DNA from 4 places in the Paenibacillus sp. LS-5 genome. Region 2 is predicted to be linked to each of the others. Evidence: riboswitches for the same ligand, from Rfam matches in the RefSeq annotation. Region 2 holds a riboswitch; each other region holds the start of a gene.
The links. Region 2 has a riboswitch for cyclic di-AMP ahead of AC0MA3_RS24760 (ubiquitin-like domain-containing protein). Riboswitches for the same ligand answer to the same signal wherever they lie in the genome.

Region 1 (7,505 bases), on a different contig from region 2:
ACAACTGTCTGAAAGAGCTCAGTAATCCGGATCGGACAGCTGATGACAACGTTCAGCCGCAAAGCCCTGCAGACAGGAATCTAGAACCTGCCCGCGGGGGGCGGCGGACAAAGACCGAGGAAATGAGCCAGCGCCTAGAGAAGGCTATAGAGGATCACCCCTATGCCAATCAGAAAGAGCTTGCGGAGGTGCTTGGCATCAGCCAAGCCCGGGTTAGCCAGCTCAAGCGCAAGCTCAACCTGCTCAGCGGAACATAGGATAAAGCTCTACCCGACATCCTGAACTTCATACACAATACAAACAGCCAGGTCTCCTGAATTAGGAGGCCTGGCTGTTTAGTGTGCGAATGATCTGTCCTCGCTAGATACATATGGAACATTACTCTGACAATGCAGCTTTGAGCTCTTCAGCCGATGCATTCCACCACTCTGAGTTGTGGGTAATCAGGAGTGATTTCAAGGCTGCTTTGTCCGCTGCTCCAAGCCCCTCAAGAATTACTCTGCGCTTCAAGGCGGAATCCAGCTTGTTCACATGATCGGCAAGAATCTTCCAGCCCCTGCGTGCTTCGGTGTCAATCCACATCTCGCAGGCGGTAATCCCGCCATAAGACTGGCCTTCCGGGGTGCGGTCCACAGCCACCCATACCACCCATACCTGTCTTCCGTCCGGTACATCCTCACGGTTCGGACTGAATTTAATTCCCTTCTCCACTTTGCTCTTGGCATGCATGGCACCGATATCGATAACGGCCTCACCGCCGTCAATAATAACCGGCGATACATTGTTCAAATCGATGGAGCCTGCTCCAAAGCCTTTATGCTTGCTCTTGGCGTTCACGATATTCAGAGCCATCGGTTTTTTACCCTCTGGTTGGTTGTTATCCACAAGTGCACATCCTTCCCTTTCACTAATAATTTAATTTTAGCTAATAATGCGCCGAATGCAAACATATACATCCCGTAGATGCTTGTCACGGGAGGAATCACAGTATGAAGCCACTGTCATTTAGGTACACCCTCATCATTGCAGCTCTGGCCGCCTTCACTCTTACAGGAATGGGAATCCGAGCTTTTTCAGGGCATAACTCTGCTGTCCTGACAGCTGCCGCACCAAAAGAGGCCAAGTCCCCTATAGCTGCACAGATCAAAGCTCCGCAGCCCGTTCTCCCGGAGAGTAAGCCGCTCCCCGTCTCGGAAGCTCTTAGCAAACGGGTAACCGAATATCATATTGACGCGCAGCTAATCCCCTCTGCAGGGGCATTAAGGGCTTCCGAGACAGTTACCTGGACACATCCCGGTCAAAAACCGGTACAAGACCTCTACTTTCACCTTTATCCAAACGCCTTTGCCTCTAAAGATACTACCTTTATGAAAGAATCCGGAGGTACACTGCGCGGGGATACAATGCCAGCGAACGGATACGGCAGTATGACCCTGACCGATCTGCGGACTTCTAACGGTGTCTCGCTCATGCAGCGTCTGCAGTATGTCCAGCCTGACGACGGCAATATGAATGACAGGACACTGGTCAAGGTGCATCTTCCTGTACCCGTGAACGGGGGAGAAAGCGTTACGCTCAGGCTGAAGTATGAAGTCAAACTGCCAAAAATCTTCGCCCGAATGGGAATATCAGGTAATTTTGTAATGGCCGGACAATGGTTTCCCAAACTTAGCGTGTATGAGCCAGCCGGCACCCGCGGGGCGAAGCAGGAAGGATGGAATCTGCACCAGTATCACGGCACCTCCGAGTTCTACAGCGACTTCGGGATATACAGTATCACTCTTTCCGTACCCGCCAATTACACTGTCGCAGCAACCGGATTTCCGGTGAAGACCGCCAAGCTGAAACAGGATCAGAAGATTTATCAGTTCTACGCTGATGATGTCCATGATTTTGCCTGGGCTGCCTCTCCCGACTTTGTGGTTGCAGAGGAAGCCTTCTCGGCACCCGGAGTGCCCGGGGTAAGGATTAAGCTCTATCTGGACCCGGTGCACAAAGATTTGAAGGAGCGGTACTTCCAGGCAGCCAAAGCTGCTCTAAGTGCCTTCAGCAAATGGTACGGTTCTTATCCTTACTCGACACTATCCATCGTTGTTCCGCCAAAGGCTGGGAATGGCGCAGGCGGGATGGAATATCCCACACTCATCACCGCCTTCGGCGCAGCCGAGGATGCCCCGGGCACCCAGCTTGAGCGTACTGTTATCCATGAAATCGGGCATCAGTTTTTTTATGGCATGATCGCCAGCAATGAATTTGAGGAGGCCTGGCTGGATGAGAGCTTCACCTCATATGCAGAAGATCGGCTGATGGAACAGGAATATGGCGTAGCACCCAACTTAGCGCTTCAGTCTAGTCTGGTTACCTCATCACAGCCGCTCAATCTGGAGACCTGGAAATATACAGGTGATGATGCTTATACACGCAACGTATACATCCGGGGCAAACTGGTGCTCAAAGATATTGAACAGCAAGTTGGCACCAAAACCATGGATGCCATCATGGCTGCCTATGCCCGCAAATACCGATTCCAGCACCCTTCCACTGCCGATTTTCAAAAGATCGTAGAAAAAGTGACCAAAAAATCATGGCAAGCCTACTTTGATCAATATGTATACAGTGGTGGTGCTCCTGATTTTGCTGTAGATGACATTATCAATACCGTTCACAAAAAAGGGACCGGCACAGAAAATCTCCGTTATGATTCATCGGTCACCGTGAGCAACAAGAGCAGCCAGTACGAAGAGGTGCCTGTGAAGTTCACCTTTTCGGATGGATATACCGTTCAAAGATATTGGAATGCAAAAGACAAGAAAACTACGTTTCAACTCTCCTACAAAGCGCCGCTGGTATCGGCAGAGATTGATCCCGGGCACTCCATCCTGCTGGAGAGTAGGCATCTGAATAATTTCAGACTGGCAGAACTGGAACCCGACACGCTCTCTCGCTGGACGCTTAGCATAACCAACCTGATTGAAAATCTGCTCGGAACTCTTGTCTGGTGAGGTGAAGGATTGTGAAAAGATCGATATCCCGCGGCTGGTACAGCATGAAGGAACAATTCTATATACTGATTCTGTTGTTTATCTACAGGTTGTTTTGGAGTTATTTCATGTACAAGTTTGTTAAAAGCGCAGTGGTTCCGATACTGCTGCGTTACCCTGATCAGGATGCGGGTGGCAGTGCAATGGGCAGGCTTCTGTATTATGTGGAGGGACAGATCGCACTAAGCACACATTCCGGTGTTCAACAATGGCTCTGGATGCTGCTGGGTTTAAGTGCAATAAGGCTCCTGCTATCACCATTCATCCGGGCAGGATTGCTCCATGAGCTTCATCAGGAACGTAAAGGCGAGCGTGGAATGTTCTTTTTTCCGGGTATGCGGCTATATGGGCTTCCGGTGTTGCTGTTCAGTCTTGCAGAATGGGTGCTTACAGCGCTGCCGCTCTACTGGCTTCTTCCCAGAATGTACGATCTGCTGCTTACCGGAATTGTGGATTATAAGCTGCTGCTGAAATTGGTACCCTACATTCTGGTTTGGCTATTATATCTATTCTTCATCCGAAAAATGCTGCTGTACATGCAGTTCGGTTATACAGGTGGTACAGGAACCCTGTCTTCTCTGCTGGTCTGTCTGAAAGTAATCATTCCTTCAGTGGGAGTATCGGCGGTGATGGGAGCAGGGGGATTGGTAATGATGCTTGCTTGTGGCGGGATGTCGATCTTTTGTCCCGGGATGCCGGCACTTCTGCTGAGGCAGTTCTCTCCCCTCCCCACTACACTGTTCAAAATGTGGGGAATCGCCGCACAATACCATCTCTGGTCCAGTAAATCATTTCCACAATAAATACTGCAATTTGCCGGCATAAAAAAAGAGTCACTGCTCCTTGAGGGAGCGGGACTCTTTTTTTGGATTACAAAGTAAATAAGTGTATTTGCAAAACTGTAAATCCTCTGGTACAATGATGCCTGTACTACTAGTAACAAATTTGTAATCTTTAAGACGCAGCACATTCAAACACAATAAACTTACAAGCATTTGCAAATTGTCGACACGTCGCTCTTCTGGTGCATAAAACGCCAAATTCCCTGCACCGGGAAGTGGGGGAACCATATTTTGGGTGAATTGATCTCGCTTTAGAGGGGTCATAGGGGAACCTTCTACCGAATCCTTAAGCTAACCTCGCAGGCCTTGGAAGGAGTACATCTTTTGAGAAGTCAGAATTTTAAGAAAAAATGTACCGCAGCAGCACTTGGACTAGTAATGGTATTCTCCATCGGAGCTGGTAGCGCTTCCGCTGATTCGAAGATGGACAGCGTCATTGCTAAAACTATTGGAACCACCTATAAATTCGGAGGCACCAGCACAAACGGTTTCGATTGCTCCGGCTTCACCTCGTATGTTTTTAAAAGTGTCGGACTTACCCTACCACGCACGTCCAAGGCACAATTCAGCCTGGGAACATCCGTATCACGGAACAACTTGCGTTCAGGCGATCTGGTATTCTTCAATACCTTTGGATCAGGAGTTTCCCATGTCGGCATTTATGTCGGTGGAGGCAAATTCGCACAATCTTCCAGTTCACGCGGTGTAAATATTTCTTCGCTGAGTCAAGCCTACTGGGCCAACCGCTACGTTGGCGCTAAACGAGTGATGAGCACTACAGCTTACAAGACCGTTGCCTACGACTAATTGAAGTTTTTATCCCCTCAAAATCACACCTCTAACAACTAAATGTAACTTATACGAGCCCGGAACTGATTATTGCCGTAATCATTTCCGGGTTTTTCCTTTTCCTTATTCTCCCTTTTACACACTTTTTAGAGCTTTGAAACACCCTTTTTGATAAATATTCCAGATAAATCTTCCATACCTCTAACTTACGGAGTAATAAACAAGCGCAAATTAGGCATTTTTCTCTTAAAAGGCTCAAAAAATATGTATTTATATGCTTTTAGTGATTGCCAACTGCTTCTGTCTTTGTTACAATTATCGCAGTAAGTCGATAGTAACATTTTTGTAATTATTCAAACCTGATTTACAAAGGTTTTGTCATTGTTTGATCCGTAAGCTAATCCTAATCAACAGTCGTGCCGAGTTCCTTAATTATTAAGGAAACGGGGGAACCGATTTTGGGTGAATTGACCTCCTATTCACAGAGGGGTCATAGGGGACCTTCAACCGAACCCTTAAGCTAACCTCGTAGGCATTTGGAAGGGGTATTTACTTTTGAAGAAGAAGCTGGCAGCCGCACTACTCAGTTTTTCCATCATTCTTACCATCGGAGCGGGAAGCGCTTTCGCAGACTCCAAGATGGACCAGGTTATCGACAAAGCCATCGGTACTAAATACGTATCCGGCGGAGTTTCGACTAACGGGTTTGATTGCTCCGGATTTACCATGTATGTGTTTGATAAGATTGGAATCAACCTTCCTCACCAGTCTGGTTCCCAATATCAAATGGGTACTGCCGTATCCCGTGATAACATTAGACCAGGCGATCTTGTATTCTTTAATACAAGCGGCAAAGGAATATCCCATGTCGGCATTTATGTCGGTGAAGGCAAGTTCGCACACGCTTCTTCCAAGCGCGGTGTAACCATCAGCTCGCTGAGTGACAGCTACTACGTCAACCGCTACGTTGGCGCCAAACGAATTATGAGCACAGATGCTTATCAAGCAGTTGCTACTGATTCACAAGATAACGACGATGTACAATAAGGTCTAATATTGTAACTGAACAAGCTCTTTTCCAGGATTTTTGCCGAAATCTTGGAGGGGGCTTGTTTTTTTGTCTCTATAAAAGTTACTTACCCTCCTCGTTATTTGCAAAACATAAAAAACCGCGATTTTTGCTAATTCTAAAAATATATTTTTATGCGTCGAAATGGAATGGTTTTGTATATAATTATGATATAACGTTTCATTCTGAAGGGAGGCGGATAGCGGATGATTAGTTCTTCTGTAACTTTTTACGTTGTCCCCATGGAAGTGAATCACGCTGCAGAAATATGTGAATGGGTATATAAACCTCCATACAACATTTATGGCTGGATGTCCTGGGAGCAAATGCAGGCCTTAGATGTTGAATTCGGTGATCCCCGGCTGCGTAGCGAGCAGTATGTTTCTGTGCTGAATAGCCAAGGTATCCTCTGCGGTTTTGCACAGCTATTCCCGATGGAGGGTGTTGTCCGGCTTGGAATTGGCATGCGGCCTGATCTATGCGGGCAGGGTATGGGTCATCTGTTCATGAATGCGATCGTCAAGGAAGCCCTATCACGTTATCCGGAGCGTGAGATTGATCTGGAGGTGCTTACCTGGAACCAGAGGGCGATTCGCGCTTATCAAAAAAGCGGATTTACTATTACAGATACTTATGAACGCCGGACTCCGACGGGAGATAAGCCATTTTATTGTATGGTCTATAACAAATAGCACAAATCATTCATTTTTTTGTCACAAATGCTATGATAACGCTTTACCTTCTTGTATAATGTAGGAAGCAGCTTACAAGGAGGGGACGGATGCAGATGCAGAAATGGATCATGAGCGGTTTGTTTTTTGCCGCCTGTGCCTTTGCGGTAATCTTAATGTTCACCTTGCCCGGCAAAGCCGAAGTCGCTGAGGAGAACAAACCAACAATGCCCGAAGTACAGATGGATGCGGCGAGCGCCGAGGCTACAGTGAAGGCTAATTGCATCACCTGCCATGGTGACCAGCTCCAGGGCGCTGTCGGCCCTAGTCTCCAGCAGGAAGGCGGCAAGCATGACGCCGGAGAGATTTATACCATTGTCACCAAGGGCCGCGGACAGATGCCTTCTTTCAAGGATAAGCTGGCGCCCGAGGAGATCGCGAATGTAGCGATGTGGCTTGCGGAGAAGAAGTAGTTCTCCTCATTATTACATCACCTCCGTAACACAAAATGCCCGTACAAGGATCATGTAGATCCCGTACAGGGCATTTTTTATATAAGGGATATGAATTTCCAATCTCTAATCTGTCCTGCAAGGGTTGGAGTGTTAACGATTCTTCTCAAAAGCCTCATTAAATTCATGGGCCTGCCGGATATCAAGTGCCGTAAGGCCATCTTCACCCACAGCAGACAGACGCAGGACGACAGTTTTGTAGTCAACTGTAATATGCGGATGATGCTCGAATGCTTCCGAGATAGCTGCTACCTCATCCACAAAAGCAATGCCCTTCATATATTCGTTGAACATGTATTTGCGCACCAGGGTACTCGGCTCCAGCTTCCATCCTTCCAGCTTGCTCGCCTGCTCCCGCAGCTCTTCTTCCGTAAATTGCAATGTTCTTCCTCCCTTACTAGATTAACAACAAAATCCTTATATCTCCTTCACAATGTGTGAGGGTGCCTTAAACAAAACATCCCTCAGCTTATATAAGTCCAAGGGATGCGCCAGGATGAGGGCTATTTTTCGGTTTATTGTATTCGTAAATCCTGGCAAGTAGAACCTAGCTCTATCAATTTTACCACGTGGCACAGGCT
Region 2 (7,505 bases):
ACAGCGTCTGGTGGATATCATCAGTCTGATGAGACAATATCGACTGGAGCCGAAGCTGATTCGTTTTGTTCATCCCCGTGCCCATTTGGAGGCCAATATGGTACTAATCGAGGCAGCACGCGACGGCAAGCCTGAGGTGCGTTTACAACCTCCACTGATCGTATATAATGAGGACAATCAATACTGTCCGGAAATTCTGGATATCTACTACGGAGCTAAAGAGGGTAAATCATGATGATCTCGTGCCAAAGCAGCTTTCAAAACAGGAATGAAGAACAACAAAAAGGGACAGGCTCACTGTATCTGGTGGGCACACCCATTGGTAATTTGGAAGACATGACATATCGTGCTGTTCGCACTTTGCAGGAATGCGACATTATTGCCGCGGAGGATACGAGACAGACCCGTAAATTGCTCAGCCACTTCGAAATCACGCCTTCGATGCTATTCAGTTATCACGAGCATAATAAGGCAGCGAGTGGACCAGAGCTTATCCGATATATAATAGAAGGTAAAAATCTGGCATTGGTTAGCGATGCTGGTCTGCCTGCCATTTCTGACCCTGGAGCTGATCTCGTAGCGCTTGCGATCAGCCATGGGATCCCCGTGATTCCGATTCCCGGTGCTAATGCGGCACTGTCTGCTTTGATTGCTTCTGGCCTGCCCACAACCACCTTCACCTTCATCGGGTTCTTGCCAAGGGAGCGTAAGGATATTCGTAACGTGCTGTCAGGTCTTCGTTCGGCACAAGGCACCCTGCTGTTCTATGAATCACCGCATCGTGTAGCAAAAACTTTGGCCCATCTGCAGGAGACTTTTGGTAACCGCAAGATTGTACTCGCCCGTGAATTGACAAAACGGTACGAGGAGTTCCTGCGTGGCAGCATTGAAGAGTGTCTGGTATGGTTGTCAGAGCATCCACCGATGGGTGAGTACGTGATTGTGCTGGAGGGTGAGAGCAAAGAAGAGGCCGAGCTTGCCGAATCTTCCTGGTGGCGTGAACTCAGTATCGAAGAGCATGTAACGCATTATGAAACTTCCGGGCTGTCACGTAAGGATGCTATGAAAAAGGCAGCTTCAGACCGCGGGTTGGCAAAACGGGATATTTATAATGCACTATTGGAGAGAGAATAAGGAAATATCAACGAGGAAATATCTGCACTCTACCTATATATTGGCAGAAAGTTATTCCTTATATTAGTTGTAAATGTAGTTTCTACATTTATATATATGGTAAAGGGTTAATTTCGAGTATAAATCTGGGTATAAGTGTAGCCAAGCGATTCCCGTAGGGAGAGCCAGCATCACAGTTAGACTAGCTTCTGAGTGTCCAGAGGACGGGAGCCCTTAGGGCCCTCCCTGTAGGGAGGGTTTGGGAGGGTAAACCTCAGGAGGGTAGAATTACATAAAAAATACCTCCCGCAATAACGGGAGGCCAAGGAGATATAAAAAGGTTAGAATTAACAATTTGATTAGTTCTTATTATAACCTATTTGCTTTAATTTGTCACAGGGGTAGGGATAGCAGAAATGCATTCGTGACAAACAATTTTACCTTTGAAATAGGTTACATTTTCCGCATTGCCACAGAATATGCAAGCAGGCTCATATTTTTTAAGCATAATGCGCTCACCGTCCACGTAAATTTCGAGCGCATCCTTTTCACCGATGCCCAGTGTACGGCGCAATTCAATTGGAATAACAACCCGTCCTAGCTCGTCTACTTTTCTAACGATACCTGTTGATTTCATCATTGTAATCGTTGCTCCTCTCAATGTTCAAAAGCGTCATTATTCGACAATGTTCACCGTTTTATGATACTTATAATACCAACCATTCCCAAAACAGTCAACCTTTTTTACTGTCGAGTTCAAGCTGAATTCGAAAAAAACTTTTGTAAGGCTTATAAATAAAGAAAATCTTACGAAAACTGCAATAAAGTAATTTGTCGATTTGTAAATTGAAAAAGTGTCATTATTCGACAAAGTGCGACATTATCTACTATTATAACCTTAATTTCAACTGATTTCTATTCTTATTATCTAAAGGAGTTGAACTTAATGATGCAACCGCTGACAGAAGAAAAGGTTTTTAAAGATCCGGTACACAATTATATTCATGTTCAGGACACGATTATCTGGAGATTGATCAATACCAGCGAATTTCAGCGCTTGCGTCGAATCCGCCAGCTTGGCACCTCCTATCTAACCTTCCACGGGGCTGAACATAGCCGCTTTTCCCACTCTCTTGGAGTTTATGAAATTACACGGCGGATCATCTCCCAGTTTGAACGAAGCGGGTACAAGGATTGGATGCCGGAGGAGAGCCTGCTCACTTTATGTGCTGCACTCCTGCATGATTTGGGACATGGACCGTTCTCCCATTCTATAGAAGAAGCTTTTGAAATGAATCACGAAGACTGGACATGCAGAATTATACAGGAGAACACAGAAGTCACTGCCATACTGCGAGAAGTGAGTGAAGATTTTCCGCGCAAGGTTGCATCTGTGATTGCCAAAACGTATGAGCATGAAATCGTGGTCAACCTGGTGTCGGGTCCTCTGGATGCAGACCGTATGGATTATTTGCTGCGTGATGCCTATTATACGGGGGTGAATTATGGGACAATCGACATTGATCGTATTCTGAGAATGCTGCGTCCTTATAATGGACGGGTTGTCGTAAAGGAATCAGGTATGCATGCCATCGAGGATTATCTGATGTCACGTTACCAGATGTATTGGCAGGTATATTTTCATCCGGTTACACGCAGCTCGGAGATTATTTTGCGCCAGATATTCCGCAGGGCGAAAGAGCTTCTACAGGAGGGGTATAATTTCCGTTTTATGATCAATCCGCTCAGTGATTTATTTGGTGGAGAGATTAATGTGGAACAGTATTTACTGCTGGATGAAGCCTTGGTACAGACTGCATTTATGCAGTGGACTCTGGAATCCGATGAAACATTAGCTGACTTGTGCAGCCGATTTATTCATCGTAAACTGTATAAATATGTAGAAATGGATCACCTAGACTCGGAGACGATTGATGAAATCCGCCTCAGTTTTGCGGGGGCCGGGCTGCATCCTGATTACGATCTGGAGATTGATTATCCGACAGATCTTCCTTATGATGTTTTTCGTCCAGGGGAGGGTTTTGACAGCAAACAAATTTTGCTGCTGGACCGTCATGATAAACTGCGGGAGATCTCTGAGGTATCCGATATAGTCCGTTCGATCAGCGGTATTCACCGCGGCCGGTATCATCTTTATTTTCCGCAGGATAAGCTACAGAATGTGCTTACACAGCTGCCTGTTTCCATTGCTGAGATCTTTGCAAAATAATACAAAAATTTCTGGAATTCATCATAGAAAACAATACTGAAAGGATGATTCAGCATGCGCTTATTCGACACACATACTCATCTGGATGCACCGCAATTCGACGAGGACCGCGAGGAGGTTATTGCACGCGCTTTAGAGGCTGGAGTCAGCAAGATGATTAATATTGGATTTAATCGGGAAACGATTCCAACGACAATGAAATTAGCAGAAACGTATGATTATATTTATGCAGCAGTAGGCTGGCACCCCGTGGACGCGATTGACATGAAGGAGGGGGATATGGACTGGATTGCCTCTCTGTGCAGCCATAAAAAGGTGGTGGCTATCGGAGAAATCGGGCTCGATTATTATTGGGATACTTCCCCCAAAGAAATACAGCAGGAGGTATTCCGCAAACAGATTGGTATGGCACGGGAACTAAAAATGCCTATCTGTATACATAATCGTGATGCGCACGAGGATGTGGTACGGATTTTGAGGGAAGAGAAGGCAAATGAGATTGGCGGTGTCATGCACTCCTTTTCGGGGAGCTGGGAAACGGCTAAAATGTGCCTTGATCTAGGGTTTCATTTGTCCTTTGGTGGACCTGTAACTTTTAAGAATGCCAGAGTGCCGAAAGAGGTGCTTGCGCAGACTCCAATGGACCGGCTTTTGATCGAAACGGACTCTCCATATCTCACGCCCCATCCCTTCCGTGGGAAGCGAAATGAGAGTGCATATGTGAAGCTTGTCGCCGAGGCAGCTGCGGAAATAAAAGGAATTGATTTACAGGAATTAGCTGAAATAACGTATGCGAACGCACTGGAACGATTTGGGATTGTCTGAAAACGGGAGTAAATCCGGTGAAAAAAGAAGTATAGCCGATATATTAAACTTTTTTAATAAAAAAACGGCCGATTATTACAATATTTTAATGATTTTTTTGCGTAAACGTGGTTGAATCGTGCTTTACAACATGCATCAAAACAGGATATCATCTTTTCAGTGAAGTGAGCTGTTGTTACTGTGACAGTCACATTTTCATGGATCGTCTCGCTGAGTCTCCGTATGGAGAACGGGGGAACCAATAATGATCTGCCGCATGTCCGTACATAGGGTACAACACAGAAATGCCGCAGACTTTATTTGATTTCTTCACGTGGTCTTTGGGGTGAATTTGAGGGCAACCGCCGTGAGCGGGTGACCTGAGATAGGGCGTCTCTCTTATGCCCGAACCCGACAGCTAACCCCGTAAGCGCAAGTAAGAGAGGAAACCTCGTGCATAAACATTCCCGCGTATTCTGACACCCGGAGAGCCACGAAAGAGTCCTCTGTGAACTCTTTTTAGGCTTTTTTTGTTTTTTGAATAATGCGAATGTTTCCAGCATACTGTTGTATAACAGATGTCTGGAGTAGCTATGCCGAGCAGGCGATCCATGAGCAGGAAACGCTAAAGCAATGCGGGCGTATCCTGTGCAATCTCAAACCTAGTTTCGTCAGAAGTGATACAGTCACCTTTGCTATACAACTTGGACGACGGGGCTATGTAAGGAGGATGGAGAGAATGGGCGTATTCCAACCAGAAGTATCCCATGATTCGCAATCATCCAGCAGGTCTTTCGCATTACGGTGGAAGCAAGTGAATCCTCGCGTACTTTCACTTGCAGGCGCGGCATCAATCGTTATCGCGCTAGTAATTCTGCTGTACGTACACGGTCAAAGCTTTAAAGAAATAACTTTAGTAATAGATGGAAAGGTACAGACGCTGGAGACGCGGGATACGCTGCTCAGTGATGTGCTGGCAAAAGAACAAATTTCGCTGCAGCCGCAAGATGCATTATCTATTGGCCTTAGTGATGAAATAAAAGACGGCGACCGTGTCGTAATCAACCATGCGCAGGCTTTTAAGCTAACAGCGGATGGAACAACCAAAACGCTCTACACAACCGAAGACACCATCGGTCAGGCGATTGACAAACTGGGCATCAGCCTGGAGAGCTATGACAAGATTTACCCTTCTCTCAACACCGCAGTTTCTGCCGACATGGAAATCAAAATTGTCCGGATTAACAAGCAAGTGGTACAGCGGACAACAAATTTGCCTTTCCGGGTTATTAAAACCGCAGACCCCTCCCTGACAAAGGGAACTGTAAGAGTTGCGCAAGCGGGCAAACCGGGCGTTATGGTCCAGCATATCGAGAAAATCTATCAAGATGGCGAGCTGGCATCTATGCGCATGGTGGGCAAGGAAGTACAGACGGTTACCAAAGACAAAATCATTGCTATTGGTACCAAAGCACTTCCCAAGGCTGCTGTAGCCACTACTGCAACTTCCAATTCAACCACTACCACAAAAACATCTAAAGTCAGCACAAACAGCAACAATGTTGCGAGCAAAGCAGGTATAGATTTTGAGTACAAAAAAATAATCAAAAATGTATCCATGACGGCTTATTCTTCTGAAGAGCCAGGGATTGGTACACGTACGGCCTCCGGCACACGCGTAACGGAAGGTCGGACCATTGCTGTGGATCCAAACGTAATACCTATCGGCTGGTGGGTGTATATTGAGGGTCTTGGGTTTCGCCGTGCAGAGGATACCGGCGGTGCCATTAAAGGCAACAAGGTGGATGTCTACTATGATTCCCTGAGCAATGCCCGTAACTTTGGGCGTAAATCACGTACAATTTATGTGATCGGGCCTGTGAAGCCAGAGCTGAATTAAGCAGCAGTTTTTTGCAAATTAACAGTTAATAAGATATAGTGAGGGTAGCAATTAAGACTGTTACGGAATTTCAGAGCCTACCGCTCATCACTTATACATTCTTTAGCCAATAAGAAGGGGAGCGAATCCTCTTCTTTTTGCGTTGCAGAGTAAGGAGTTTAGAAAATGATCAAGGAATTAATCGTTGTGGAAGGTAAAAGCGATACAGTTGCCATTAAACGAGCTGTAGAGGCGGATACCATTGAAACAGGAGGTTCAGCAGTGGACCGCAAAGTGATCGCAAAGATTGCACTGGCTATGGAACGCAGAGGGGTCATTATTCTAACAGATCCTGATCATGCCGGTGAACGCATCCGGAAGATTGTGTCTTCCAAGGTGCCAGGCTGCAAGCATGCGTTCATACCTGAAAAAGACGCTACCCGTAAAGGTGACATAGGAGTGGAAAACGCTTCTCCGGAGGCCATTCGTCACGCTCTTAAGCATGTTCATACTTCCTTTGAAGGTGCCCCGGCTCTGATTGGGCTCGAGGATCTGATGGCTGCAGGAATGATGGTGCATCCGCAGGCAGCGGAACGGAGAATGGTGCTGGGTAATCTGCTGGGGATTGGATACTGTAACGGTAAGCAGTTGTATAAGCGGCTGGCGATGTTTGGCATAACACGAGAGGAATTTTCAAATGCTCTCGCGCAAATTGATCAGGGAGGCATTACCTCATGAGTGGCAACAATCATATTTCATCGCCGGTACGCACTAAGGAAATCATTCAGCGTTACGGATTCTCCTTTAAAAAAAGCTTGGGTCAGAATTTTCTGATTGACCAGAATATCCTGGACAAAATTGTGGATGCTGCGGGTCTGGATCAGGCAGCCGGTGCACTGGAGATTGGGCCAGGGATTGGCGCTTTGACTGAAAGGCTGGCGCTATCCGCTGGAGCGGTAACGGCAGTTGAGATTGACCGGCGGCTAATCCCGATACTGCGGGATGTCCTCTCCGCTTACCCGCATGTCAAAATCCGGAACGATGACGTGCTGAAGGTGAATTTGCAGGAATTGTTTGCTGAGGATTTTGCGGCTGTGGAAAGAGTGAGTGTGGTCGCCAATCTGCCGTATTACGTAACCACTCCAATCCTCATGAAGCTGCTGGAAGAAAAACTGCCGCTCGATAATATCGTCGTGATGATCCAAAAGGAGGTTGCTGAACGCATGGCAGCCTCACCTGGCGGGAAAGAATATGGTAGCCTTAGTATAGCTGTGCAGTATTATAGTGAACCTGAACTGGTCTGTATGGTGCCACGCACGGTGTTCATTCCACAGCCAAATGTGGAGTCTGCGGTGATCCGTCTTAAAGTGAGGGAGCGTCCGCCGGTAGAGGTTGCTGATGAGAAGCATTTTTTCGAGGTGGTACAAGCTTCTTTTACACAGCGGCGTAAAACCATTGCTAATAATCTCAAAGCCCGGT
Region 3 (7,505 bases), on a different contig from region 2:
CCCGGCATCAGATAGACTACACGTCCCATCCCGAATTCATGGCACCAGGCAGCCGCATGATTGGCCCCCTCATGGGAATACTCGGCCAGAACCGTTGTTTCAAAATGGGGCTGCATATCAAAATAATACGGCTCGTCCTCGATCACAAAGTCAGTAATGCCCTGCATGATCGCATGCCCCGTAGCCGGAACGGTCATGTGAAGCTCGGTGTAGGCCGGATGATGTGTGAAATGTGCTCCCAGCATCACACCCAGCTCCTGGTTACGCTGCAGTGAAATCCCGTTATGCACCACCAGCAGTCCGCCGCCGTTTGCTACGTAGGAGAGCAAAGCCCCGCTTTGTTCAGGAGCTATTTTGTCGTCAGAAAATTCTGTATACGCTATCACAAGCTTGTAATCCGATAGGCTGACCGAATTCAGCAATGAATAATCTTCCGTAGATTTCACCTCCAGCTTTCCGGCAAACAGCTCCTCGAACACGCGGTCAACACCGGAGAACGGATGATATTTAACCTCTGAATAGCTCCCCAGCGCAAGTGCCTTCCATTCTGACATTTTTCATCCACGCCTTTCTTCTAAGTAAAAGTTGCTGTTACCAGGGCCAAGGGATTCCGTCCAGATCAAGAAAAGCCGGTTCCATGCCCATATGCGCCTTATGCTCCTGCACAATTCCCATGATTTTGCGGGCAGATTCTTCAGGGGTAACAGGAGCGGCCTTATTCTTGTCACAGTTCATACAGGACTGGAGCCAGCCTGGATGGAAGACCATCACCTGGCCGCCCATGACCCGCAAATGGTTGTGCAGCAGAGAAGACTGCATATTAAGCGCCGCCTTGGACATACAATAACCGTACATATTAATCCGCTGATTACGGCCAATGCTGCCAGCTTCGGAGGAGATGTTCACAATCAGTTTGTGCTTGCCCTGCAGCAGGAGCCCCATCAGCGAATTGCTGACCCGAAGAGCGCCAAGCGTATTCACATTATAAATGCGTGCCATCGCGGTGTCATTCATGTCTACCAGCATGGTGGCATCATCCGCACGATCAATAATTCCAGCATTGTTAATAATCATATCCAGATGCCCTGTGCATCCTGCAATGGTTCGTGCTGCACGCTTTACACTGTCACTGCTGCCGACATCCATCGGAACCAGAATTAACTGCCCCTTGTACTTAACTGCGAGTGCTTCCAGTGCTTCCGACTCCTCCATGTACCTCCCTGCAAACACCTTATAGTGATTCTCCAGCAGCCAGCGCACAAGGAAAAACCCGAGTCCCCGGTCAGCACCGGTAACACAAGCGACCTTTTTCATGGAATGGGTCACTCCCTTTTATTTGACATCAGTATACAGAAATCGCCAATTCCCTTCCACCTTAGCATGACAATTGTCATTTTACAACGTCCTCTGTTGGACTATCGGGCTATTCAGGGCCTGCTGAATCTTCTTTTTGATTTAATTTTGAACTATGTTACAATCAGGAATATCATTGCTAGCAACCGAATTGTTAGCAAAATAAACTGCCAGGAGCGTGACCTAAATGTCTATACAACAAATCCACAGTCTTGATGAATTGCATGAATACATTACCCAGCCCGGTAAAAAACTGCTCTTCAAGCACAGCACCACCTGCCCGATCAGCGCCAAGGCGAATGAAGAATTCCAGGCTTATGTCCAGAGCTCCGGCACTACCGCTGCTGTGGTTCATGTGATTGAAGACCGCCCGGTCTCCAACCAGATTGCCGAAGACTTCGGGATCAAGCATGAGTCTCCGCAAATCTTCCTGCTGGAAGATGGTGAGGTCCGCTGGAACACCTCCCACTGGAAAATCACCCGCGATGCCCTCAAGGAAGCTGTGAGCCAATGAGCCAGCCTGTGATCATTTATTCTACAGCCAACTGCAGTGACTGCAATCAGGTGAAGCAGCTGATGAAGGAGCAGGACATTCCTTTTGAAGTACGGGATGTAATGACCAGTACCGTTTATCAGGAAGAGGTTGAGAAGCTGGGCTTCATGGGCGTTCCTGTTACTGTATCTGGAGCACATGTCGTCAAAGGATTCAATCTGCCCGAGCTGAACAAGCTTATTGCAGCAGCCAAATAGATCAGATTCATTGGGCTAATTAGAGCAGCAAGATATCCGGGAGAAGTAGTCTCCCGGATATCTTTTTGTCTGGTGCATGAATGAATCCGCATTCATATCAGCGATTCCAAGCCTTATTATCCCCCAAATATAAAAACTGGCGTGCGAATGAGATAATGAGCCGATAAGTGGCAAGATATATGGTTTTACCTGTTTATTTCCTTTGAACTTTCCGATTTCAATGTGAAATTGACGGAACCACTCCCTTTTTCCCTTTTACAAAGATATTCCTGAAAGAGTATGATTCGTTTTGAACTTATTCATGGAAACCAATCAACGCTGAATTCCCGTCATACGGGAAACGGGGGAACCACCAGGCCAAAAGCCTACATGGGGTGAATCCAAAGGAGACTGCAGAGATGCGGCCTCACAAGGCAGGGCGACTCTCACCGCCCGAATCCGACAGCTAACCCCGTAAGCGTATAGAGAGAGAACTTGATCCGCCACGCTTTTGCGCCAGGTTTATTTGAACCTGTACGGAAGCCGCAGCAGAGGTCCTCCTCTGCTGCGGCTTTTTTGCGCAACATATTTGGGGAACGGGGCTTCGCCGGGGGAGCGGCTGGAAGCTGGGCGAACTGGTGTATCTAATCCGAGGAGGAAACTGGAATGGAATCGCGCACGGCGGCTTCCGCATCCGAATTTGCGGAATATGTTGAAAAGTACAGCGAAAATATCCTTACGCTCTGCAGTCTGCTGCTGGGACAGGGTTCTGAAGCGGAGACGGCTGCCGTGAAGAGCTTCACGGAGCTGTATGTGCCTTATCTGCGAAAAGGCTGCGGCCCGCAGAGCTTCTCCATTCTGGCCTACCGCGCATGCATCCGGTATTGCTCCCGGATTGCACAAGACCGCAAAGCCTGCCTTGCAGCCTGCCTGCCCTGGGAGGATCAGGTTGTGCATGCGCTCCGGTATGGCATGCGGCTCTCCTTAACGGAAATCAGTGAGATCCTCATGAAGAGCCTGCCTGAGCTTAAGGCGCAGCTCCGGCAAATGCGTGAACTGCTGGCGGCACATGAAGCTACACTGCCCACATCAAATTTATCTGCCGGATAAGATCGAATAGCATGCAGCATAGTGAATAGATATCATTCAAAAAAGCCGCGGCAACCTACCGCGGCTTCTGATTCGTTCTTATTCTTTTTTGCCCTTTTTGCTTCTTTTGTCTTTTGCACCATTGCCGCCCTTGGCAAATCTCAGGAATGCCATGCAGCATCCTAATAATCCTACACCAAGCAATAACGTCTGCAGCGCACCCAGCCAGGTTGAGCCTTCTGAATGAATTAGACTACTGATGATAATCAGCAGAATCGAAGCCGCAACCAGTAAGGGCGTTTGTCTTTTTTTCATCAACATTACCACTCCTTACTTACTAAGGTACACTATACAGCATGATTTCGCCAGATGAACGGATAACGGATGTCTGGCTTATTTCGCGTCTTTAAAGCCCTTGTTCTTAGCAAACGTCCAGATGGACAGCAGCATTATAGCTATCCCAGCTCCCGCCATTACTCCCTGTACAAAATCGCGCAGATTCGATCCGTCGGAAGAAATCAGCAAACTTCCGGAATTGAGCAGCATACCTGCAAACATCAATAACGCGAATGATTGTTTCTTTTTATCCATCCTGAACTCTCCTCACACAGTTAGTGGGTTCCACTCAAATCTTGTAAGCCTTCATCGCTTTTCTGATCTCCTTGATGCTTGGGCGTTTGCCGTACATCAGAACGCCTGTGCGGTAGATCTTGGCGGCGAGCCAGCCCAGTCCGAAGGTGGTCACGAGCAAGATGATGAGTGATACGGCAATCTCCCAGAACGCTACTTCCCCTATACCGATGCGCAGCAGCATGCTGAGCGGTGAGGTGATGGGCACAAAGCTCGCCACTTTGATAAGCATAGTATTAGGAGCTGAGATGCTAAACAACGGAATGTAGAAGGCCAAAAAGGTACACATCATTACCGGCATCACGGCCTGGCCCAGATCCTCCGTGCGGCTCACAATGGAGCCTACAGCAGCATACATCAGTGCATACAGGAAGAATCCAAGAATATACAGGATAAAACCGTATACCAGGATGCCATAATTCAATTGTCCAAGATCCAGGTCAAAATCAGTCAATATGCTGGCGTTATGCGGAAGCATCAGATTGATGGCGATACTTGCCGAGATAATAGCAATCTGCATCAGGCCGACCAGGAAGATCCCGATCACCTTGCCGAACATTTGCGTGAGCGGCGAAGCGCTGGTAATCAGAATTTCCATGATGCGGGAGCTTTTCTCTGAGGTTACTTCTGCCGAAATCATATTTCCAGTCATGGTAATCGACATAAAGAAGAGGATCAGAAGCACATAGACGATAACATAATTGATAGCTGGCTTCGATTTATCTGCTGCCGCCCCACCGTCTGTTCCATCCGTACTAAGCTGCTGGGTGCCGATGGACACCGGCGCGAACATCGCCGCTACCTGTTCCTGAGTCAGCTTATCACCGGCGATCAGCTGTGTATTGATCTGCTGCAGTGCACTCTGAAGGTAAGTCTGCACATCTCCATCCAGTTCCCCGTCCTTGCTGTGATAGGTGACTGGAGGCACGCCTTCCCCGCCTTTGGCATCAAAGGTAAGGTAGCCTTCGATGGTGTTGTCATCAATTCCCTTCTTCAGGGCAGCATCATCCGCCGAGGTAAAGGCCGTGAAAGCCACGGTGCCCTTATCTTTATCTTTATTTTTATCTGCATCCGCATCCGGATTCACAGGCGGCGCATATGCCAGCAAGAGCTCAGCGGTACGGTTCCCCTGTTCAGCCACAACACCGATCTGTGTGTTCTTGGCCCCATCATCCCCTTGGAATACCTTGATGAGATATGGCACGTTCATACCGATGCTGAGCAAGAGCACCAGAATCAATGTAGTAATCATGAAGGATTTGGTTCTGACTTTGTTCTTAAACGTAAAGCTGATAATTGTCCCCATCTTATTCATGAGATTCACCCACCGCTCTGATAAAGATTTGGTTCAAGGTTGGTTCCTTGATTTCAAAATGCTCAATTTCACTTACTGCCATCGCGTGCTGGAGAATACGCTGTGCTGCACCAATATCGCCGATGGAGAGCACATAACCCCGCTCCTGCTTCTGCACTGCGTTAACCCCAGGAATCTCATCCAGTCCGTTCACTTCTCCCACCGTCCGCAGGACAACCTCTTCGCGCGGGTACCCCTTCTTAATCTCACGAATGTCACCTTGCACTACTGTATTGGAGCGGTCAAGAATCGTGATATTTCGGCACAGCTCCTCAACATGCTCCATCCGGTGGGTGGAGAACAGAATGCTCGTACCTTGGTCACGCAATTCTTTTACGGTATCCTTAAGCAGCTCTACATTGACAGGGTCCAGACCGCTGAAGGCTTCGTCAAGGACGAGAATTTGCGGTTTGTGGACTACTGCGGCGATAAAGCCCATTTTTTGCTGATTGCCCTTGGAGAGCTCTTCAATCTTCTTATTGTAATAATCCGGAACCTCGAAACGGTCCAGCCAGAAGCGGAGGCTCTTATCCGCATCACTGGCCGACATACCGCGCAGCCGGGCCAGATAGATAATCTGATCACTCACTTTGACCTTCGGGTAGAGTCCGCGTTCCTCCGGGAGGTATCCCATCAGATGCTGTAGCTCATCACTGAACGTTTTACCGTTGTAGAGGATCTTTCCATCATCAGGGTAGATGAGTCCAAGCACCATGCGCATCGTCGTTGTTTTGCCGGCACCGTTGGCACCAAGCAGTCCATAAATTTCGCCTTGCTCTACCTTCAGGCTGATTCCGTTTACTGCGGTCTTCTCTCCATACTGCTTCACTACCTGTTCCAGCATCAAAGCTTCCATTCTTCTATTCTCCTCTCTCCTGGTCAATCAGAACGGGGCGATGCCCCTGTGTCCATAAGCCTAAGATCTCATCCAGCTCAAGCATCCGGCTCTTGATAACCTTTACGCCCAAATCCTGGATGCGTTTCTCATTTTGCTGTACTTGCGGGGTAATAAGTGATGCTACACCCGGTGTCTGCATTTCAAAGTGCAGTGCTCCCGTCAGCTCCTGCGCAAGCTCAGCCAGTTCCTCTTCAGTCTCCACCTGAACCCAAATTTCGCTCCAGGAGCCGAACAAGCTGTCCTTTTCAGCCATTCCGAGCAGGCTGCCTTGATGCATCAGCACAATATAATCCGCAAGCCGCCGCACTTCTTCCACAATATGAGTAGAGATCACAACGGTAGCACCGGTAACGTCCATGTACTTGCGCAGCGTCTCGATCATGACCTTCCAGGCGAAAGGGTCCAGCCCCGAAGAGGGCTCATCCAGCAGCAGCAACTGCGGGCGGGGTGCCAGTGCAGCGGCAATCTCGAACTTGCGGCGCTCTCCCTTGGACATCTTACCCAGCTTTGCACCCAGCGGTACTTCTAACTTCGCCAGCAGCTCCTCGAAATACTTCTGGTCCCAATCCGGATACCAGTGGCGGCGGAATTCAGCAGCCTCTCCGGCAGTCCAATATCTCTCTTCCACCTCCGTGGTTTCGGGCACGTAGGCCATGCGCTGGCGAAGTGCAAGCGGCAGGCCGTCCGCGTAAGGTTGCTCGAACCAGCGAATCTCCCCCTCATCGGGGAATGTCAGCTGCAGAAGCATTTGCAGCAGGGTGCTTTTGCCGGATCCATTCTGACCCACTAGTGCGGTAATATAACCTTGCGGGAGATTCAGATCAAGCGGTCCAATCGTCTTGCCCTTCCGTCGCTTCTTGCTTACATTACGAAGCTCTATGGCCTGCTGTACCATTGAACAACCCCACCTTTCAATCCTGTGATCCATATTTATGCTTCACAATTTCTCTGAACAGCTCCATTAGCTCCGCTTCAGAGCATTGCACCGACAGGCCGACATCCACAGCACTTTCCAGCGACTTACGGATAGCCTCCTTCTTGTATCCCTCCATCGCCCCTTCACCCACATGGGAGACAAAGGTACCTGTGCCCTGCCTGGTCCGCAGCAGACCCTCGTTCTCCAGATCCTGGTAGACACGGCGAACGGTGATTACACTGCATTTCAGATCACCGGCAAATTCCCGGATCGAAGGAAGAAGTGTACCCTCGGTGATGACTCCGCTGATAATCAGTGATTTGAGCTGGGTTTCGATCTGGTGGTACAACGGCTCCGCGCTATTCTCATTAATTTGTATCGGTATCCACATGATTCACACCCGCTTTCCACACTCCGGCCACCCGGAGATCCTCCTTGTGCTTCAGTCCCTTCATACGAGATCACGGCTCTTGAGCCGGTATAAGGTCCATTTGGAAAATAGCTGAACAGATACAGTTCCCAGCAGCAAAGTCGCC
Region 4 (7,505 bases), on a different contig from region 2:
GGCGGCTGTTTATTCAGCAGCGGTATCCTGATCATGCATTACAGCGGGATGATGGCTATGCAATATTCAGCGGCTTTTGAACAGAGCATATTATCAATATTCGGTTCTTTAATACTCTCGCTTGCCATTCCTGTGGTTGCAGCCTCCTATAACTTCAGGTGGATAGAGCAGCGGTATAATATGTTTTCTGCCGCCAAAACCAAGCTTATTCTGCTCCTCACTGCAGTAATGTCGGGAACGAATTATATAGCTATGGCTGGAGCTTCTTATGTCAACACAGAACCCTCTATGTACACTGGCAGAACTCCCCTTCTGAATGATTCGATGCTGGGAATGATCCTCGCCGGTACGTTTCTGCTGGTTGTCATTGTTGTGCTAATTCTTATGTATAAAGACAGGAAACGGGTGATATTTACTTCACAGTTTAATGAGCAGCGCTACTCTGCCTTATTTGAGTTCAGCCCAGATATGGTGATATGCATCGACCCATTAGGCAAAAAGGTGATCAGTGCGAATCCTTCGTTAAGGCGGACAACGGGTTATGGCCAAGAGGAGTTGAGCGACTATAAGAATGTGTTATTCAGTACCCGGGATGCACAAGCGCTCAAATCAGTCATAAAGCGTGCTGCAGCCGGGCAGTCCGGGAAGCTTGAAGTAAACGTAAAAACTAAAAACGGGAGCAAGTTGATCTGCAGTGTTACTGTCTTTCCTTTAATGAGCGAAAAAGAGAACTTCATCTATATTATTGCAGAAGATATCACAGCGCTAGCTGAACAACAGAAAGAGCTTCTAATCACCAAAAATGCCGCTGAAAGCGCTGCGCGGATGAAAACTGAATTCCTGGCTACGATGAGTCATGAAATCCGTACACCCCTCAATGGTATTATTGGCATTAACCAGCTGCTCGCCGAGGAAATTACAGTTCCGGAGCAACTGGACTTATTAAAACTTCAATATACGAGTAGTCATGCCCTGTTGAATGTGATGAACGATGTTCTGGATATATCCCGCCTGGAAGCAGAAAACATACTGCTGGTAAAAACGGATTTCAATCTTCCTGTTTTGATGCGGGAGTGTATGAACCTTTTCAAGGTTGCTGCCACCCAAAAAGAATTGGCAATGTCACTTCAGCTGGACCCCGCCGTTCCGGAACTGTTCATCGGCGACAGCGCGCGCATCCGGCAGATTTTGGTTAATCTAATCGGCAATGCAGTCAAGTTTACTCATCATGGGGGGATAACAGTATCCGTAGCTCCATACAGCGCTCTGGGTGCGTCTATGGTTCTTGAATTCACGGTGAAGGATACAGGGATTGGGATCACGCCGGATAAGTATAAAATGTTGTTTCAGCCTTTCTCCCAGGCAGATGCTTCCCATACCCGCAAATATCCCGGCACAGGTCTCGGGCTGGCGATCTGCAAGAAACTCGTAGAACTTATGGAGGGAAGCATTTGGTCGGAAAATGCCACAGGCGGGGGGAGTGTTTTTAGCTTCAGAATCCCTCTGCAGCGGATGGAACCTATTCCTCAACAGGAGGTTTGCCAATGAGAGAGTTTTAATTATATAATTTTAAAGGAAATACCTTCACCACAACAGTCCCGACGGGACAGAAAGGAACTCTCATTTGAACAAATCAAATAAAAACAATGTCATGCTTCCCCAATTAAGCAAAGCGGAGAAACGCAGGGCACAACAGGAACAGGACAAGCAGAAAACGAGAATCCTGATTATTAGCACAGTGGCCATTGTAGTGATTATCTTCACCGTGCTTATTCTTTTGGCATCGAAGGACTCTTCTTCCAATGCAGGTTCAGGCGAAGCGGTTCAATTCAATTACAGTGAGCTTCCAAGACTGGGCAAAGCGGATGCACCGGTTAAAATCGTCGAATTCGGTGATTTCAAATGCCCGGCGTGTGCCAATTTTGCAGGTGTCATCAAGCCACAGCTGGCTCAGGAATATGTGAATCAGAATAAAGCAGCTATTTACTTCGTAAATATGGCCTTTATCGGTCCGGATTCTGAAACGGCTTCTCTGGCAGCCCTCTCGGTATATCATCAGAATAGTGATGCTTTCTGGTCTTATTACGATGCAATTTATGCCAATCAAGGGGATGAAAATGCTGAATGGGCTACACAGGATTTTCTGGTGAGTCTGGCAGAGAAGGAAAAGCTGCCCATTGACTTAGATCTGTTGCGCAAGGATATCAAGGAACGGACCTATGAAAGTGAACTGCAAAAGGATATTACTCTTGCCAAGGATACCGGAGTCACCTCCACACCTACTGTATTTATTAATGGATACAAAGTAGAGGAGCCATTCAATATGGAAGCCATAGATGCACAGATGAAGTCTGCTTCCGAAGCAGTGAGCGCCGAGTGATGAAGTTCTCTACGTTCTGCAGGCGCCACTGCCTCTATCTGGCCTGGTTCGTGTCCGTTATTGCGGTAGCGGGAAGCTTGTATCTTAGCGAGGTCCTGAAGTATGAGCCATGTAAGCTGTGTTGGTTCCAGCGTATATTTATGTACCCGCAGCTCATCCTGCTGGGCATTGCCACATACCGGAATGACAAAAAGATAATTCCTTATGTGCTTCCTTTAAGTCTAATTGGGGGCAGCATAAGTGTTTATCATTATGCCGAGCAGAAGATTCCTGCACTCAGCAAGGTGCTCCCATGTACGATTGGCGTACCCTGTAATAAAGATTATCTTAATTTTTTCGGGTTCATTACGATCCCTTTACTTGCCCTGATCGCATTTGCTCTAATCACGATTTTGCTCTGGACCGGGCGTAAAGAGGACACCGTAGACTAGACAGAGCCACAGCAGAATATAGAGGGCAATCATTCCTGAAATTTCTGACACAAATATAGATAAAAATCATGAAAAAACCCGGTATGAAGGGATATTCGCAGAGAATGAAAGATCGCTATATCCCTCATCTTTGTTTTGCGTAAATTGGATGTTTTTTCATTCTTTTTTCATTTTTTTCACCGCTTTACGGAAGAGGCATTGTAGACTATCATTAGACCTTGTGAGAAGTTGAATATGCGCTGAATTTTCTGTAAGGAAAAACGGGGGAACCAACATTGGCCAAGCGCCAAAGGGGTGAATCGGGAACGGTCCGCAAGGGCCATAACCGTAGGGCTACCACAGCCCGAATCCGCCAGCTAACCTCGTAAGCAACGGTGGGATAATGACGATGCGTAAGCATGCGGATCATTTCCGTATGCTTATTTTTGTGCCTGCATTTATGAAATCCACCAATGAAAACAGCGCACGGTATTACCGTTTCAACGTAAGCAAAGAGAGGAACTGTTACTACAATGGTAAGCAAGGTAAAACGACTATTGATCGGGCGTCCGATGAAGTCGAACGAACTCGATCATGAAAAGTTATCCAAGGTGAAAGCACTGGCTGTCCTGTCTTCTGATGCGCTCTCGTCTGTAGCCTACGGAACGGAACAAATCCTGATTGTGCTGGTAGCCGCAGGCTTCACAGCTATCTGGTACTCATTGCCAATTGCATTAGCCGTATTGGGCTTGCTGGCTATTTTGATTTTATCCTATCGCCAGACTATTTTTGCTTATCCGCAAGGCGGAGGCGCGTATATCGTTGCCAAGAGCAACCTCGGGGTTCCTACTGGACTCTTAGCAGGCGGATCGCTCCTGGTCGACTATATTTTGACCGTTGCGGTTAGTGCGTCGGCAGGGACGGATGCGATCACATCCGCTTTTCCTAATCTTCATAATCATAGTGTTCTAATCGCCGTAACCGTTATTCTGCTCTTGACCCTTGTCAACCTGCGAGGCGTTACGGAATCTGCATCGTTCATTGCTATTCCTGTGTATCTGTTCGTAGTATCGATCTTCGTGTTGATCATTGCGGGAATATTCAAATATGCAACCGGCGGAGCCCACGCCAATGTTCCAGAAATCGGGGCTGCTGTATCGAATGTCAGTTTGTTTTTACTGCTTAAAGCCTTCAGCTCCGGCTGTTCGGCCCTTACAGGAGTAGAGGCGGTATCGAACGCAATTCCAAACTTCAAGGCACCTGCTGAGAGAAATGCGGCCAAAACCTTGATGATGATGGGAATTATCCTTGGAAGTATGTTTACAGGAATCACGCTGCTCGCCTACTGGTACGGAATTACACCGGATACCAAAGCTACAGTTGTATCCCAAATTGCTGAATCTACTTTTGGACGCGGTGGTTTGTACTTCTTCATTCAAGGGATTACTGCTGTAATTCTCTTCCTTGCAGCCAATACGGCTTACTCAGCTTTCCCGCTGCTGGCGTTTATGTTTGCCAAAGATAAATATCTGCCCCATGCCTTTATGGTCCGAGGCGACCGTTTGGGCTTCTCTAACGGCATTATCTTCTTGGGTGTATTATCAGCCCTGCTTGTCGCTGCTTTTCATGGAAATACAGAAAGTCTGATTCCTTTGTATGCAGTGGGTGTATTCATTCCTTTTACCCTGTCCCAGCTTGGTATGATGGTGCACTGGTATAAATCCAAACCTAAAGGCTGGCAAAATAAATTTGCTGTGAATACGGTGGGGATGCTTACTACCCTGACCATTACTCTGATCTTTATCATCACGAAGTTCTCGAGTGTATGGATGGCCTTTATCTTCCTGCCGGTTGTAATGTTCGTGTTCCACCGGATTCACCGCCATTATCTCAATACAGCAGATCAGCTGCGTATTTGTCCGGAAACGGATAAACCTTGTATCAAAGGAAGCACCGTAGTAGTTCCTGTCGCAGGTGTAACCCGTGCAGTTCTGCATTCCATCAGCTATGCCAAGTCCTTAACGGATAATGTGGTAGCCGTGTATGTTGGATTTGATGAAGAAGAAATTAACAAAATGGAACAAAAGTGGGAGGAATGGAATCCGGGAGTGCGCTTAATTGTACTACGTTCCCGGTATCGCAGCATTCTTCGTCCGCTTGTCAAGTTCATTGATACAGTGGAGTGGAAGACCGCTTCTACCGACCATATCACGGTACTCATTCCGCAGTTTATAACGAAGCATTGGTGGCAGGCGATCCTGCATAACCAGACCAGCTTGTTCATCCGCTCTTATCTGATGAATCAAAAAGATATCATCGTAGCGACAGTGCCTTATCATTTGCATAAATAAATAGATGTATTACATTAACAGGGCTGTTTCCGGATACTTCGGGAGCGGCTCTTTTGTATTAAGAAGAAAAGGTGAAAGTGAATTTTATATTAATATGGTATTATTATGCCTATCCGAAAAAATAGAAGGGGAGATGCAAATGGCCATTTATTTCATAAGACATGGAATTGATGATGAAGGATTTCGTGGAGGGTGGAGTCAAAGAGGACTCGTTGTTGAGGGATATCGGCAATCGGAGAAGCTGGGGCTTTACCTTAAGGAAAACCAATCGTCCTTTAATATACATCGTATCCTAAGCAGCGATTTGCAACGGGCATTAGATACAGCAAATGAGATCTCCAGAGCACTAGGATTACGAGTTGAAAGCAGCGAAGATTGGAGAGAAACGAACAATGGGGTTATTGCAGGCATGCCCAATGAAATTGTGGATGAACGATACCCTAATCTGTACTTCTCGGGTTTACGGATGGATGAACGTTATCCTGGCGGAGAAAGTCCCATTGAATTTTTTACACGTATAAAAGAAACATTTACCCTACTATGTGAAGAACAAGTGCGAAACCATCCTGTTGAAAATGTAATCGTTGTTACGCATGGTGGAGTCATTAATATAATCTATCATATTTTGAGAGGATTGGAATGGACTAACAAGACCCGAAAAGCATTTTCGGCTTCTTACACAAGTATACATAAAATAGAGTATTGTGAAGGAGAGTGGAGAATTTCACTGGAAAACCTTACACAGCATCTGTGAAGATAAACAGTTGCGTGCAAAAAACTAAATATTTATGTTGACATAGAGAATGAGAATCAATATCATTTAATGGAGTGAGACGTAAAAGACAAGTCTTTAACCGGATCGGATATTACATATAGGATTCTATTGATGTATAGGAGTGAAGAGGATGCCGGAACGTTTGAACACAGAGCAGTTAAGTATTGGATATGCGGAGGCATTGATTGTCAAAGGACTGAACCTGTCTCTTCCAACAGGGAAAATCACAGCCCTGGTAGGGGCGAACGGCTCCGGGAAATCTACCATTCTCAAGACAATGGCGCGTATCATGAAGCCCAAGAGCGGCAGTGTGATGCTGGACGGCAAGTCGATCCATAATCTGTCGACCAAAGAAGTAGCCCGGCAGCTGGCGATCCTGCCGCAGAACCCCACTGCACCGGATGGACTTACTGTATCAGAACTGGTAAGTTATGGCCGCTATCCGCATCAAAAGGGCTTTGGTACGCTTACTCTGGAAGATCATAGTATTATTGCAAATGCGATCTCAGTGACGGGTATGGAAGAGTTCCACGACCGTCCCATTGACCGTCTATCCGGAGGGCAACGTCAGCGGGCCTGGATTGCGATGGCACTGGCCCAGCAGACGGATATTCTGTTCCTGGATGAACCGACAACTTTTCTGGATATGGCACACCAGCTGGAGGTTCTCCATCTGCTGCAGAAGCTGAATCAGGAAAAAGGCCGTACCATTATTATGGTCGTGCATGATTTGAATCATGCTTCCCGTTATGCTCAGCATATGGTAGCGATCAAATCCGGACATGTGATCAGTGAAGGCCCTCCGGCTGAAGTGATGACACCTGATGTACTGCGGGAAGTATTTGGTATTGAAGCGGATATTGTACGTGATCCGCGGACCGGTGTGCCTCTCTGTCTGCCTTATGAACTGGCGGCATACAGTGCAGTTGGGGTGTAATAGGTTATAAATGTGAAATGTGACTCATAATGATAATATATGCAGTTGGCAACAGGCTCCCGTCATTGACAAGGGAGCCTGTTCGTTGTTAAAGTTGTGGTTGCCCTAGTTAACGATTATACAGTGAATCAAGGAATATTATTTTTATGGAGTCGAAGGAGCACTGAATATGAATATCAGCAAAATATATGAGGATCTGCAGCAGCTGGTTCCGACTGGCGTGGTCAAGCGCGGGGAGGCGCTGCAAGGTTATGTATTTACGCGTATCGGCGGGCAGGCCGACATTTTGACGGTACCTGCGACATATGAGGAACTTCAGTCCATTGTTACATATGCCCGTGTAAACGACATTCCATTGACCGTTCTGGGGAACGGCTCGAATGTCATTATCCGTGACGGAGGGATTCGCGGGATTGTCCTGCAGACTGCAGACTTAACCGATATGGGATTAAGGGATAATTTGCTTTACGCCCAGTGTGGTGCAAAGATTATCGATGTTTCCCGATTTGCTTTGGAGAAAAGTCTTGCAGGACTTGAGTTCGCCTGCGGAATTCCGGGAACTGTAGGTGGAGCGCTGTATATGAATGCTGGCGCATACGGCGGAGAGGTCAAAGATGTGCTGCATAGTGCACTTGCTATCAGTAAAGCAGGG

Region 1: another riboswitch for cyclic di-AMP. It lies ahead of AC0MA3_RS25365 (C40 family peptidase); the one in region 2 lies ahead of AC0MA3_RS24760 (ubiquitin-like domain-containing protein).
Region 3: another riboswitch for cyclic di-AMP. It lies ahead of AC0MA3_RS20570 (hypothetical protein); the one in region 2 lies ahead of AC0MA3_RS24760 (ubiquitin-like domain-containing protein).
Region 4: another riboswitch for cyclic di-AMP. It lies ahead of AC0MA3_RS02760 (APC family permease); the one in region 2 lies ahead of AC0MA3_RS24760 (ubiquitin-like domain-containing protein).

The regions. Positions count from the first base shown of each region.
Region 1 covers NZ_JBWAVA010000028.1:15,217-22,721, reverse strand. The annotation lists gene AC0MA3_RS25385 (AbrB/MazE/SpoVT family DNA-binding domain-containing protein) at 1-257, shown strand, start outside; gene AC0MA3_RS25380 (YwhD family protein) at 379-885, opposite strand; gene AC0MA3_RS25375 (M1 family metallopeptidase) at 1,056-3,002, shown strand; gene AC0MA3_RS25370 (hypothetical protein) at 3,014-3,844, shown strand; cyclic di-AMP (ydaO/yuaA leader) riboswitch at 4,066-4,204, shown strand; gene AC0MA3_RS25365 (C40 family peptidase) at 4,262-4,690, shown strand; cyclic di-AMP (ydaO/yuaA leader) riboswitch at 5,080-5,222, shown strand; gene AC0MA3_RS25360 (C40 family peptidase) at 5,228-5,719, shown strand; gene AC0MA3_RS25355 (GNAT family N-acetyltransferase) at 5,948-6,433, shown strand; gene AC0MA3_RS25350 (c-type cytochrome) at 6,529-6,885, shown strand; gene AC0MA3_RS25345 (4a-hydroxytetrahydrobiopterin dehydratase) at 7,018-7,305, opposite strand.
Region 2 covers NZ_JBWAVA010000025.1:45,852-53,356, reverse strand. The annotation lists gene AC0MA3_RS24785 (tRNA1(Val) (adenine(37)-N6)-methyltransferase) at 1-235, shown strand, start outside; gene rsmI (16S rRNA (cytidine(1402)-2'-O)-methyltransferase) at 232-1,134, shown strand; gene AC0MA3_RS24775 (AbrB/MazE/SpoVT family DNA-binding domain-containing protein) at 1,499-1,753, opposite strand; gene AC0MA3_RS24770 (HD domain-containing protein) at 2,060-3,343, shown strand; gene AC0MA3_RS24765 (TatD family hydrolase) at 3,398-4,168, shown strand; cyclic di-AMP (ydaO/yuaA leader) riboswitch at 4,367-4,595, shown strand; gene AC0MA3_RS24760 (ubiquitin-like domain-containing protein) at 4,887-6,047, shown strand; gene rnmV (ribonuclease M5) at 6,213-6,764, shown strand; gene rsmA (16S rRNA (adenine(1518)-N(6)/adenine(1519)-N(6))-dimethyltransferase RsmA) at 6,761-7,505, shown strand, end outside.
Region 3 covers NZ_JBWAVA010000016.1:43,770-51,274, reverse strand. The annotation lists gene AC0MA3_RS20590 (ThuA domain-containing protein) at 1-554, opposite strand, end outside; gene AC0MA3_RS20585 (SDR family NAD(P)-dependent oxidoreductase) at 592-1,314, opposite strand; gene ytxJ (bacillithiol system redox-active protein YtxJ) at 1,541-1,867, shown strand; gene AC0MA3_RS20575 (glutaredoxin family protein) at 1,864-2,103, shown strand; cyclic di-AMP (ydaO/yuaA leader) riboswitch at 2,410-2,579, shown strand; gene AC0MA3_RS20570 (hypothetical protein) at 2,749-3,192, shown strand; gene AC0MA3_RS20565 (hypothetical protein) at 3,271-3,486, opposite strand; gene AC0MA3_RS20560 (hypothetical protein) at 3,565-3,762, opposite strand; gene AC0MA3_RS20555 (ABC transporter permease) at 3,797-5,116, opposite strand; gene AC0MA3_RS20550 (ABC transporter ATP-binding protein) at 5,109-6,011, opposite strand; gene AC0MA3_RS20545 (ATP-binding cassette domain-containing protein) at 6,016-6,948, opposite strand; gene AC0MA3_RS20540 (GntR family transcriptional regulator) at 6,965-7,360, opposite strand; gene AC0MA3_RS20535 (hypothetical protein) at 7,421-7,505, opposite strand, start outside.
Region 4 covers NZ_JBWAVA010000001.1:600,053-607,557, reverse strand. The annotation lists gene AC0MA3_RS02775 (ATP-binding protein) at 1-1,548, shown strand, start outside; gene AC0MA3_RS02770 (DsbA family protein) at 1,625-2,380, shown strand; gene AC0MA3_RS02765 (disulfide oxidoreductase) at 2,380-2,811, shown strand; cyclic di-AMP (ydaO/yuaA leader) riboswitch at 3,039-3,197, shown strand; gene AC0MA3_RS02760 (APC family permease) at 3,324-5,141, shown strand; gene AC0MA3_RS02755 (histidine phosphatase family protein) at 5,281-5,895, shown strand; gene AC0MA3_RS02750 (ABC transporter ATP-binding protein) at 6,047-6,853, shown strand; gene murB (UDP-N-acetylmuramate dehydrogenase) at 7,023-7,505, shown strand, end outside.